3 regions of the Paenibacillus sp. J22P165 genome follow, and region 2 is predicted to be linked to each of the others. Evidence: riboswitches for the same ligand, from Rfam matches in the RefSeq annotation. Region 2 holds a riboswitch; each other region holds the start of a gene.

Region 1 (3,741 bases), on a different contig from region 2:
GAGACAATGGGATGTAACGTGTGACGAGAACGATACCCAGCGATGGGATCGCTCCTGCGCCAGATGCTTGAATCAGCCTTGTAAGCAGCAACAATCCGAAGCTGTTCGTGAACAGCCCTAAGACGGAAGCACCGCCTAGTGAAAGCAGGGCAATGACGTAGAGTTTTCGAATAGGCACGAAGTCGGACAAGCGGCTGTAGGTAATAGAGGCAATGGCGAAAATGATGGAATATCCCGTAACAATCCACGATGCTGTCGAGGGGCTGAGCTCGAATTGAACAGAGATTTTGGGAAGTGCCAGATTGAACATCATCGTGTTCATAATCACCAGTACAATGGTAAAACAGAGCAACCACGATACCGGTGTTTCACGTAAGCGACCTGGCATCTCAGGAGGCGCTGACGCTATTTCTTGATGTGAGGTAGTCGTGTAATTTGACATGGTACACCATCCGATCTAAACTATAATATTAATTGTTACAGTTTATCATGAGGGTTAGGGTGTGTCAATGAATTTAAGTATATGACCATTGGAATATTGTATATTAATTCATTAAATTGTATTATTATTCGAAAAAGATAAATGAGGAATACGATGGGACACCACATAATTAGAAAAGCGGAAATGGAAGATTTAGAGACACTCACAGAGTTGATGTATGCCTATATCGTAGGGTTTTATAAGAAGCCAAGGCCGGAAACCACCGCTATTCATCGTTTGATTAGCAGCCTGCTTCTAGAGCAAGGCGGTACACAGTTTGTTGTCGTTAAGGAGGGGGAACTCATCGGCTTTGCAACGTTGTATTTTGCCTGGAGTACGATAAAAGCAAGTCCTATTACGATCATGAATGACCTCTTCCTTCTCGAGCCATTTCGTGGGGCGGCGGAAGAAGAAGATTTGTTCAGGAAATGCCAAAGTTATTCCAAGGAAAACGGTTATGCCTATATGTCATGGGTCACCGGACCAGATAATCAACGTGCACAACAGTTTTTTGACAAAATGGGCGCAACACGCCTGGATTGGGTAAATTACACGATTATATAAGGGAAGCCGTGAGCCAATAGCTGGATTTTCCCCGAAATTCCTCCTTTTGAAGGGACGATTGCATGAATCGAACAACCTCTGAAGGATGCAACCCACTTCTTTTCATCAAATACCCTGATTACGTACGAAAATGGAAGATAATCAAAGAATCAAGTAATTGTAAGCGAATTATTGCGTGATACAAGAGGTGGGAGGGGGCTTTTTACGTTTTTTCCATCCTTTACTATGTGAGTAGAAGAGAGTAGTATTCAACACGTACCAGAACAGTTGAATATTTCGCTTAATTTTCTGTTAAGAAAAGCGGGGGAACCAAAAGTATCATGGGGTGAGTAGGGGTACGGATACCAAGTACCTTTTAGGGCAGATTTCTCGCGGCCCGAACCCGGCAGCTAACCTCGTAAGCGATCGTGAGAAAGGAGAACATGTGTTTAAAACACAAGGTCATTCCTTGTGTTTTTTTGCGTCCATTTTTCAAGTGTGGTGCGTGATATTCGTTTTAATTGGAGGAACAAGTGAGAAATGACAAGTGATTCATTGAAAAAAATTGTGTTTGGTAAGCCGCTAAAGTCGAGTGAGATTGAGTCGGAGAAAATGCCTGTCTGGAAAGGACTTCCCATCCTGTCTTCCGATGCCTTATCTTCCGTATCGTATGGGACAGAGCAGATTCTGTTAGAGCTTGCAACAGTTGGTGTAGCTGCATTTGCCTTCTCCTTGCCGATTGCGATTTCCATTATTGCTTTAATACTTCTGCTAGTGTTGAGCTACAGACAGGTGATTGAAGCCTACCCTATGGGTGGCGGCGCCTATATGGTTACGAAAGAGAATTTAGGGATGGTATGGGGACGACTTACAGGAGTCTCCTTACTGATTGACTATACCCTTACCGTTGCCGTGTCGATCTCGGCTGGCGTCCAGGCGATTACGTCTGCATTTCCATCTGCCGTACCGTACATTGTTCCACTTACCATCCTGCTGGTTTGGATTATGGTCTGGCTGAATTTGCGAGGTACTTCTGAGTCAGGCACGGTATTCGCCATACCTACTTATTTTTTCATCCTTTGTATTCTGTTGTTAGTTGGAAAAGGCATTTTCGATTTGCTCACGGGTTCACTGAATACACACGCTATCGAATTCGCACCCAGCGCAGCAACGAGCTCATTGACCTTATTCGTTATTCTTAAAGCGTTCTCTTCTGGTTGCTCAGCAGTAACAGGGATCGAAGCGATTTCGGATGCGGTACCCCATTTCAGAACACCTTCCGTGAAAAATGCTAAGCGTACGCTTATCTCCTTAGGCGGCTTGTTGGCCATCGTCTTCGGTGGTGTAACGCTGATTGCTTTAGGGTATGGAATTGCGCCTGACCCTAATGGTCATACATCGGTCTTATCGATGGTGACGGAGCAAGCTTTTGGCCGTGGCACGATGTATTATGCGACTCAAATCGCAACGATGCTCATTCTGGTGCTTGCAGCGAATACGAGTTTTAATGGTTTCCCGATCTTGGCGTCGATCATGGCTCAGGACAAAAACTTCCCGCGCATGTTCTCCTTCCGTGGAGATCGTCTTTCCTATCATTATGGCATCATCACGTTAGGCGTATTGGCAAGTCTGCTTCTGATTGGTTTCAAAGGTAAAACCGATGCACTTATTCCGCTTTATGCGATTGGCGTATTTTTATCCTTTACCTTGGCTCAAAGCGGTTTGGTTCGCAAATGGCTGAAAGAGCGCGTCTCCGGCTGGATTGGCAAATTAATTATCAATGGTCTAGGCGGCATTGTGTCTCTAGCAGTTCTGATTATTTTCTGTATCACCAAATTCAGTGAAGGCGCTTGGATCGTCATTGTTGTGACGCCGATCTTACTATGGCTCATTACGAAGATCAGTCACCATTATGATGATGTAGCGAAGCAACTTCGCATTGATATCACACAAGACCGTGTGTGTACCAAAGAGCCCGTCATTATCGTACCTGTGGCTGGGATTCACAAAGCGGTTGAGCAATCTCTGAACTATGCCAGATCGCTTTCGCCAAACGTTATCGCATTCTATGTGTCCTTCTCGGATGAGGATGAAGAATCGATGCAGGAGAAGTGGCAGATCTGGGATCCAGGCGTTCGACTCGTTGTGTTCAAATCGCGATATAGAACGATCCTGAAGCCGCTGGCAGAATTCATTGATCGTATCGATACGCATGTGTCAGAGAAGCAATCCATCATGGTTATTCTTCCACAATTCATGCCGAAGAAATGGTGGCATCGTCTGCTCCATAATCAGTCTGCGGCGCGGATTCGTTCGAAGCTTCAAGCCGATAAGGATATCGTTGTTGCAACAGTACCGTATCATTTACATCAATAGAGGTGTACAATAATAGGGAGAACTTGTAGACGAGGTGACCTTATTATGGTGAAAAAGAAAGCAAAAATGACGCCAGCTGCGGCTAGTGTGCAAGATAAACCTGCAACGCTGAAAGATTTACTGCGTCCGGAAATACTAGAAGGACTCAAAGCCCAGGCTGACGCGATGAAAGCGGAAGAGCAAGCGAAGAAGGACGCAGAGAGAGCCAAGGTAGAGGCGGCACGCAAGGCGGAAGAGAAGCGTCTTGAGAACGATTTTGCCTATCAGCTGGAGAAAAGTAAATTAGACTGGCGGAAGCATAAATGAGGGGGCGCGCGATGTGCCTCCTTTTTTTCATGAGC
Region 2 (3,741 bases):
GAGTATGCCGAGCCCCGACGACGAGGATGTTCGGCTGAGCTTATCGCGAGCCATCCATATCCATGGACGCGTCGGGTACCAGGAAGGACCGCAAGTGTCGGACCCGCGTGCACCTGAATTCGCGGCGCATGTGGAGACCTTCATCGACTTATGGTTGAAAATCTGCCAGCACCGTTTCGATGCCGGTGCGGATACAATGACCTTTACGCCGGAATTCGGACCGCCGCCGTATTTGCAGGTGCAGCCTTACACGAGGCAGCCGGTGGCTGACTTGTGGGACGTGAATTTGTGGATGTTTCAGACTTTTAAGTCGAGGTACGACGTACTATTCTCGGATTCGCAGCAGCTTGCGAGCACGTAAGTGGATTTTTTCGACTTACGGCTCTCCGTTTCGTTGTTTTCGAGCCTGTAAGTCGATTTTTTCGACTTACGGCTCTCCGATTCACTGCTTGCGATCCTGTAAGTCGATTTTTTCGACTTACGGCTCTCCGATTCACTGCTTGCGATCCTGTAAGTCGATTTTTTCGACTTACAGCTCTCCGTTTCACTGCTTGCGATCCTGTAAGTCGATTTTTTCGACTTACAGCTCTCCGTTTCGATGCTTGCGAGCCTGTAAGTCGATTTTTTCGACTTACGGCTCTCCCACTCACTGCTTTCCCTCGAGTATGTCCATCTTTGACTTACTCGAGCGAAAGAATTGGTGTTCCCCTTATAAGTGAGATACCAAATCATCTATAGTTCCCATAATTTTATTCACCTCTGGCAACTGATAAAAAGTACTCGTTTTTTCGATATCATTTAGCTCAAAGGTTGAAGAATACAAAAAGATAGTCTTCCTGGCTCCTAAAGCAAGTCCCATTTCAACATGACTCCCCTTCCCCGCCGGCAGCATGATAATGAATACGTCTGCTTCAAAAACAGCCCTCATCTCACTTTGACCGATTTCCGCGAGTTCTTGGAGAGTAGCAGTGGCAGCATGAACGGTCCAGTCATATGTTTGCCTATAGCCACGTAACTTCAATTGGTGCGCGACTTCTCTGACATTGCCGATGTTCTTGAAACTAGATGCAATATAAAATTTCAATGAGCTTCCCTCCTTTCTCACGCCGAAAACATCCTTTTCTCAGCAGTCTGCCTCACTCTAACTCCCGAATGAATCCTGTCTTTTTCCCCTGGCTAAATCCACACTTTTCATAAAAACGAAGTACTTCTTCTCTCTTCGAACCTGTCATGAGCATGACTTTATAACAGTTATAACCCGTAGCAATTTCAATTGCCTTATCCATAGCCATTCTTGCAAATCCCTAATTTCGATGTTGTTCACGTGCAATCCCATTTGCCATCTCACTTCTCGCCCCTTTTCATTACCTTTTTTCAATCAATATCTTTAGTTGTTCATTCCGATACATCAAGAAACGCCTCATATAATTTCTCAAAACTACCCGTTCAACGACCCAGCCTATCCAGCCTAGCGGAGCCTCGAAACATAATGTATCTTTCATTAAGGTTCTATTTCCTAAATCAATAAACTCATGTTCATGCCGCATGCTTTTAAAAGTACCTTGCAGCATTTCATCAACAAAGTGATAAGGACGAACGTAATGCGAGATGAGCGACGTATGTTTTTGCCGTATGAAGAAATGCCGCGCTTCAAAAGTGACCGTTTCCCCTCCGCTTATCAGACCCGTAGTAGTTCCGGCGATCGCTCTCTCCTTTGTGTGAGGCCAAACAGTTTGAGTATGGATATCAATATTGCTTGCCATATCAAAACAAACGTCAATCGGTGCTTCTATCTCGATTTCTGTATATATTTTTATCATGATGTTCTCCTCATGTTTCCTTCGAATTTCCTTGCTCGGTTCCAGTCGCTTCCCAATTCGACACGCATCACTTATCTCCTTTTCCAAGCAAAACTTCACACGAAAAAACAGCCCCCCAAAGGAAGGCTGCCTCACTCATTAGTTACTTATGAATTCCTGTACCCACTCACCATTATAATAGGCAACGCCAATTTGCGTGAAGTTGGGGCTTAATATATTTTGACGGTGACCCGCGCTGTTCATCCATGCTGTCATAACGGCTTGAGGTGTTTGCTGACCTTTTGCAATGTTTTCACCTGCATAGGAATAGCTAATTCCATAGGCACTCATCATGTCAAACGGTGAACCATAGGTCGGCGAAGTATGATCAAAGTAGCCTTTGTTGTACATGTCCTTCGCTTTATCCAGCGCCATCGCGGTAAGTGCGGTGTTACTGGCTAATGGCTTCAGACCAGCTTTCGTACGTTCTTGATTCACTAAGTTAACCACTTGACTAGCAAAAGATGATTGCGTTGGCGCAGTCGGAACTGCTGGTTTGGCAACAACGTTCGAGCTTGTACTTCCAGGAATCGTGAGTTTCATTCCTGACCAAATGATGTTCGGGTTAGCAACCTGAGGGTTGGCTTTAATTAATTCAGTCAGGCTAACACCATACTTCTTCGAGATTAACCACATGGTATCATTACCGGACACCGTATGCGTGCCTGTTGCTGCCCAAGCTGCGTTCGCACCCATTAGGACGCTCAAACCTAGTGCACCTGTCACTACAAACTTTTTGTACCTTTTCATACATAAACCTCTCCTTTTTGCGGCCTGCGAGGTTAGCTGTCGGATTCGGATCAAAGAGTAATCACCCGGCCGCGGATCGCGGCTTCACCCCAAAGATTGGATCCCCCGTGCTTCAAAAAAGCTTCGGCCTTCTAAGTTTTGGATCCAAAATGGATCTTAACGATTGTATCACGTGAAAATAGAGTTCACATGACTCAAAATTTTCCAATTGGGAGATTTATGTATAAAATTCGTGCAAAACGGTACAAACTTTTAGCGATACCCCTCAGCATTAGCAGGCTTACCTGCTTCCTGCACCTCAACAAGGTAGCGCCAGCAATCTGGCTGTGAGCCGTCCACATCTTTAAATCCATACACTTGTGAAATACTGCCGCTTGACATCGAGTGACCATTCCATCGAGCAACTTCTGGATCTCCAGCTAGTGCGGCAATCGCACGTCCTACAAAGCGCGGCGATTCCGAGATGATGAAATGTGGTTCCTTTTCTGTCGCGTCACGCCAATTTTCTTCCCTAACCTCGAAGTGCTCCAACATAATTTCCGAACGCATCCAACCTGGGGTCACCGCAATAGCCGTGCATCCATGGGGTGAGAGCTCATGAGACAATGCCTTCGCCATGCGAATGACAGAGGATTTGGCTAGATCATAGAAAAGCGATAAACGATAGTTGGTATCGTTATACTCTGCTGTACCGTCCGTTATTTCAATTACAAGTCCATTCTTGTTGCGAACTAGCAAGGCAAGTGCAAAATGGCTCGTAATGATGTGCGTATCAATCGCTAGCCGAAGCATACGAAATCCTTTATCCAATGAATGCTCCCACACAGGTACATTCCACTCCGTCAAGTATTCAGACCCCCACACATCGTTGACCAGTATGTCTAATCGCCCCTGTTCGCTCTCGATGCGGGCAATAAGCGCCTGAACTTGATCCCGATCTAGATGATCCACTTGAACTGCTATCCCTACACCACCTGCATCATTAACTAATTCAGCTGTTTCTTCAATGGTTTCAGGTCGATTGTATTCAGACCGTTGTGCGCGTGTCGTGCGGCCCGTCACATAGACAGTCGCTCCTGCAGCTCCTAATTCAATTGCTATTCCTCTTCCTGCTCCGCGTGTGGCTCCTGCC
Region 3 (3,741 bases), on a different contig from region 2:
ACAACCGGACAAGGTCGAATAGCACCATTGGCTACATATCTCCCGCTCAATTTGAGCAACTATATTACCAACGGGTCGCATAACTTAGTGACGTCCACTTTCTTGACAGAAGAGCATTTTTCCATCTAATCATCCCAACACGTCAGATTCGAGCAAATTAGCTGTAGTTTATACATCTATTCAGAACGCTCCATTCCGCCAAACACACAATCTACGGTGGATTCCGATCCTCAGGGTTGTCTTTTGGGACAACCTCTATTCCCCATCAGAACATGCCATTCTCATTAGGGGAATTCACAAGTATGGGCTGTCCCACATCCCAGAATTCAACGATAAGATCTTGATTAAAGCGGAAAATATGAACCACTGCTCCCCCAATGTCCTCTTGGTTTTGTTGAACATGGGAGTGTACCACGACAATATTACCCTCTTCGATGGCACGTTTGACCCCCAGGGTTTTGTGAGGATTCTTCGCGGCGTTCTCTTCCATTGCGATCATAAGAGAATCTGCGTCCCCACGGAAATAGGGATTATGATGGAGGAATCCCGGACCGATGTACCTCCGGAATGCTTCACGTACTTCTCCCGACGCCACCAGTTGCAAAAACGATATAGCCTTCTCCTTGTTAGAGGTCATCCTTCCCTATCTCCCTTTCTTTTATCGTTCCCTGATTTCTCTAAAAACTCTATCATATGGAGGTGTGAACATTCAAATCCCTAGAAAGAGATATACGCCCCAGAATGCTCAAATAAATAATTGCGATCACTTAGAAAACTCAAATCTTCTTTCTCTTTCTGATATGCACGAGATGCATGTTCAAGCTTTTTGGACAGATCACTTAGTGCTGATTTGATTAAATGTGTGCGTACTTCTCCCCATGCCTCTTGTCTCTGATGAGCGTACTGTATGCCATCTGTAAGGTTCAGTCCTTTGAGTTTCTGAAAAACAGTTGCCCATTGCACAAAATCTCCCTTTAGATTGCCGCATGGAATTACGAATTGCCCTAAACCACATGTTCCAAGATTCGTTGAAATCGTCAGTAAACCGCAATGACAGTCATCACCATGTTCGGGTTGCAGCTTATCGGATAATTCACAATCGAATTGAAAACATTCAATACGGGTAATTCTACATTCTTGCGTACATTCATCGGATTCTCTTACTAGAGTCAGGGGTTCGGGATACATAATAGATTCACTCTCCTCAAATTGTGAACAACAAAAAGAAGCCAAAGAGCAGAGAAACTCTACTCTCGGGCTTCGAAGTCGCATAAGTGCGCTAATGAAGACTCGAAAAGAAGGTAGTTCTCTCCCAATTCGCTTACGAGGTTAGCTGTCGGATTCGGGCTTGGAAGTGCCCTACTTTGGCAAGCTATGCCTGCTTTAGATTCACCCCGAGAAACCGATTCTATATCGGATCAGCTTCGGTTGGTTCCCCCGTTTTCCTTGCGGAAACTCAGCGTTTTGCTTCAAATCTGTTGTTGTTGAATCGAATGTTACGCCGATTGCTCATAAATGTAAAATGCGTTGGAGACACCTATTTCGCAATCTGAGGCATCCAGCGCTTATGGAAGCGCGTCCAATTAGAAATCATTTGCATTATCGATAGAAATGCTTCAGTTTTCTTTCGTTTTTGCCTTCTTTCTCAATAATTAGGCTATAGGCTAACGACCTTGATAAAGTCGAGAAGTTTGTTTTTATTCAATTTTTATACGTTTACTATCCATTCTTTACCCCATTTTTACACGGTTCAACGTTACAATTATGACATATTCGCTTACAACCGACTTTGAGATTAAGTCAAAAGGAGAAATGTCATGACTTCCTCCCCCCATTATTATTTAGGGATAGCACCTCATTTGTTAAATCCAATTGATTTGCATTACGAATGGTTTGGTGTCTTATGGCTTGAAGAAGAAAATCATTTTCCCATAATTGTTGGTTACTGGTTTTCTAAAGAAAGGTCCGAAATTACACAAGATGCCACCCTGTCAGGATTCTCAACATGGACCGAAATATCGGATCATCAAATGATTATGAGAATGTATCAATCTATTAGAAACAAGCAGAAAAAACAAGATTGGGAGCATCGCACTCGCTTATCCCTTCGCACTATTTTCAATTCACCTTGGAATGAGGTTTCCCCAGGGTTATATATCATTAAATCGCGTGACACCTACCCCCTTCATGTTTCAGCCATTCTGAAGAAGAAATTCTTTGTTTGGTTAGAACATGCAGCCGTTTGTGAAACCAAGGAAGAGCTTCAAGTGTTTATGCAGCGCGTGCGTGAAGAGCATCAGATGGAAATCTCAATGAAAAAAGGTAGCCCTACTGTGAAGTAAGGGCTATCTGTTTTGCGTTTTAAATTTATGAATGGCATGTACGGTTGTTATAATAAGATTCCTATGTTGGAATAACAAGAAGATCATCATTTACTTAACTAAGGGGCCCAATTCAGAATGATTCGTACAATTGCTATCACAAAAGATTTAGAAGTTATACAGGATGTTCAACTAACTCAGCTTTCAAGTTCAAACTATAACTGGTATTGGGTTGATTTTAACCAACCTAGTGAAGAAGAGTCCAAGTTATTAGAAGAACATTTTAACTTTCATCCACTTGCAATTGAGGATTGTTTTCATTATTTACAACGGCCAAAATTAGATCACTATGAAGATGTACACTTTTTCGTCATGCATGCCATCAATCAAACAACACTAGCCGCTGAAGAAGTGGACCTATTTTTAGGAGCAAATTTTATCGTTACCTTTCATACCAATTCTTCAAGGGAGATCGAAGATGCCTGGTGTCGAATAGCCCAGCAGAAAAATGGCGTTGATAAAGGTCCTCTGTATGCTTCCTATGTAGTTATGGACGAGTTAGTAGATCAGTATTTTCCAAGTATCTATCAAATTGAAGATCAATTAAACGAAATCGAAAATAACGTTGGTTCGGAAACTACCCAAGCACTTATGGAAGATATATTTGAAATTCGATCCAGACTATTAAAACTTCGAAGAACAATAGTGCCTATGAGAGATCTTCTGTATCGAATTCTGAATTCAGAACGAATCAAGGGTTTTCATGAACTTTTACACTACTATACCGACGTTTACGATCATTTGTTGAAGCTCTCAGAAATGATCGATTCTAACAGAGATATGACAGCTGATTTACGAGACAGCTATATCTCTCTTAATTCCAATAGAATGAGTACCATTATGAAAACTTTAACTGTCATAACGACGATCTTCATGCCTTTAACATTCATAGCAGGAGTTTATGGAATGAACTTTACTAACATGCCCGAATTAACTTGGCAATGGGGTTATTTTATCGCTTTAACAGTCATGTTCGGAATCGGTTTTGGCATGTTTATGGCTTTTAGAAAAAAGGGATGGTTTAAATGAAAAAAGCCGAATTTCCTCATTTAGGAATTTCGGCTTTGCTTGCTATTTCGTTAAGTGATACGGCACCGTAGTTACGATTACATTTCTCCGATACAGTAGATGCGCACGAATGAGTAAACTCGATTGGTTATGCAGAATATTGTGCCAGCCTTTTTTAGGAATGAACTGCGGGATAATCACGGTAACCTGATAATTCGATTCACCGGCTTTACGCTGAACTGTATCAATGAATTTGGTCAGTGGATTAATAATACTTCGGTAAGGGGAGTGCAGCGTCACAAGCCTCACATCAGGCTGCCATTTCTCCCATTTCTCCTCAAACATCGCTTCA

What was found. Region 2 has a riboswitch for cyclic di-AMP ahead of AC58QM_RS32740 (CAP domain-containing protein). Riboswitches for the same ligand answer to the same signal wherever they lie in the genome.
Region 1: linked by a shared signal. The riboswitch ahead of AC58QM_RS31220 (APC family permease) and the one ahead of AC58QM_RS32740 (CAP domain-containing protein) in region 2 are both predicted to bind cyclic di-AMP.
Region 3: linked by a shared signal. The riboswitch ahead of AC58QM_RS17335 (hypothetical protein) and the one ahead of AC58QM_RS32740 (CAP domain-containing protein) in region 2 are both predicted to bind cyclic di-AMP.

The regions. Positions count from the first base shown of each region.
Region 1 covers NZ_JCAUAP010000017.1:76,038-79,778, reverse strand. Annotated here, with positions in the region: gene AC58QM_RS31230 (MFS transporter) at 1-442, opposite strand, end outside; gene AC58QM_RS31225 (GNAT family N-acetyltransferase) at 596-1,045, shown strand; cyclic di-AMP (ydaO/yuaA leader) riboswitch at 1,313-1,464, shown strand; gene AC58QM_RS31220 (APC family permease) at 1,565-3,400, shown strand; gene AC58QM_RS31215 (YqkE family protein) at 3,446-3,706, shown strand; gene AC58QM_RS31210 (polysaccharide deacetylase family protein) at 3,718-3,741, shown strand, end outside.
Region 2 covers NZ_JCAUAP010000020.1:77,829-81,569, reverse strand. Annotated here, with positions in the region: gene AC58QM_RS32760 (sugar phosphate isomerase/epimerase family protein) at 1-361, shown strand, start outside; gene AC58QM_RS32755 (group-specific protein) at 710-1,084, opposite strand; gene AC58QM_RS32750 (GNAT family N-acetyltransferase) at 1,137-1,292, opposite strand; gene AC58QM_RS32745 (SRPBCC family protein) at 1,365-1,820, opposite strand; gene AC58QM_RS32740 (CAP domain-containing protein) at 1,959-2,609, opposite strand; cyclic di-AMP (ydaO/yuaA leader) riboswitch at 2,616-2,748, opposite strand; gene AC58QM_RS32735 (SDR family oxidoreductase) at 2,862-3,741, opposite strand, start outside.
Region 3 covers NZ_JCAUAP010000006.1:548,682-552,422, reverse strand. Annotated here, with positions in the region: gene AC58QM_RS17340 (nuclear transport factor 2 family protein) at 266-637, opposite strand; gene AC58QM_RS17335 (hypothetical protein) at 718-1,188, opposite strand; cyclic di-AMP (ydaO/yuaA leader) riboswitch at 1,303-1,472, opposite strand; gene AC58QM_RS17330 (hypothetical protein) at 1,860-2,342, shown strand; gene corA (magnesium/cobalt transporter CorA) at 2,460-3,410, shown strand; gene AC58QM_RS17320 (APC family permease) at 3,453-3,741, opposite strand, start outside.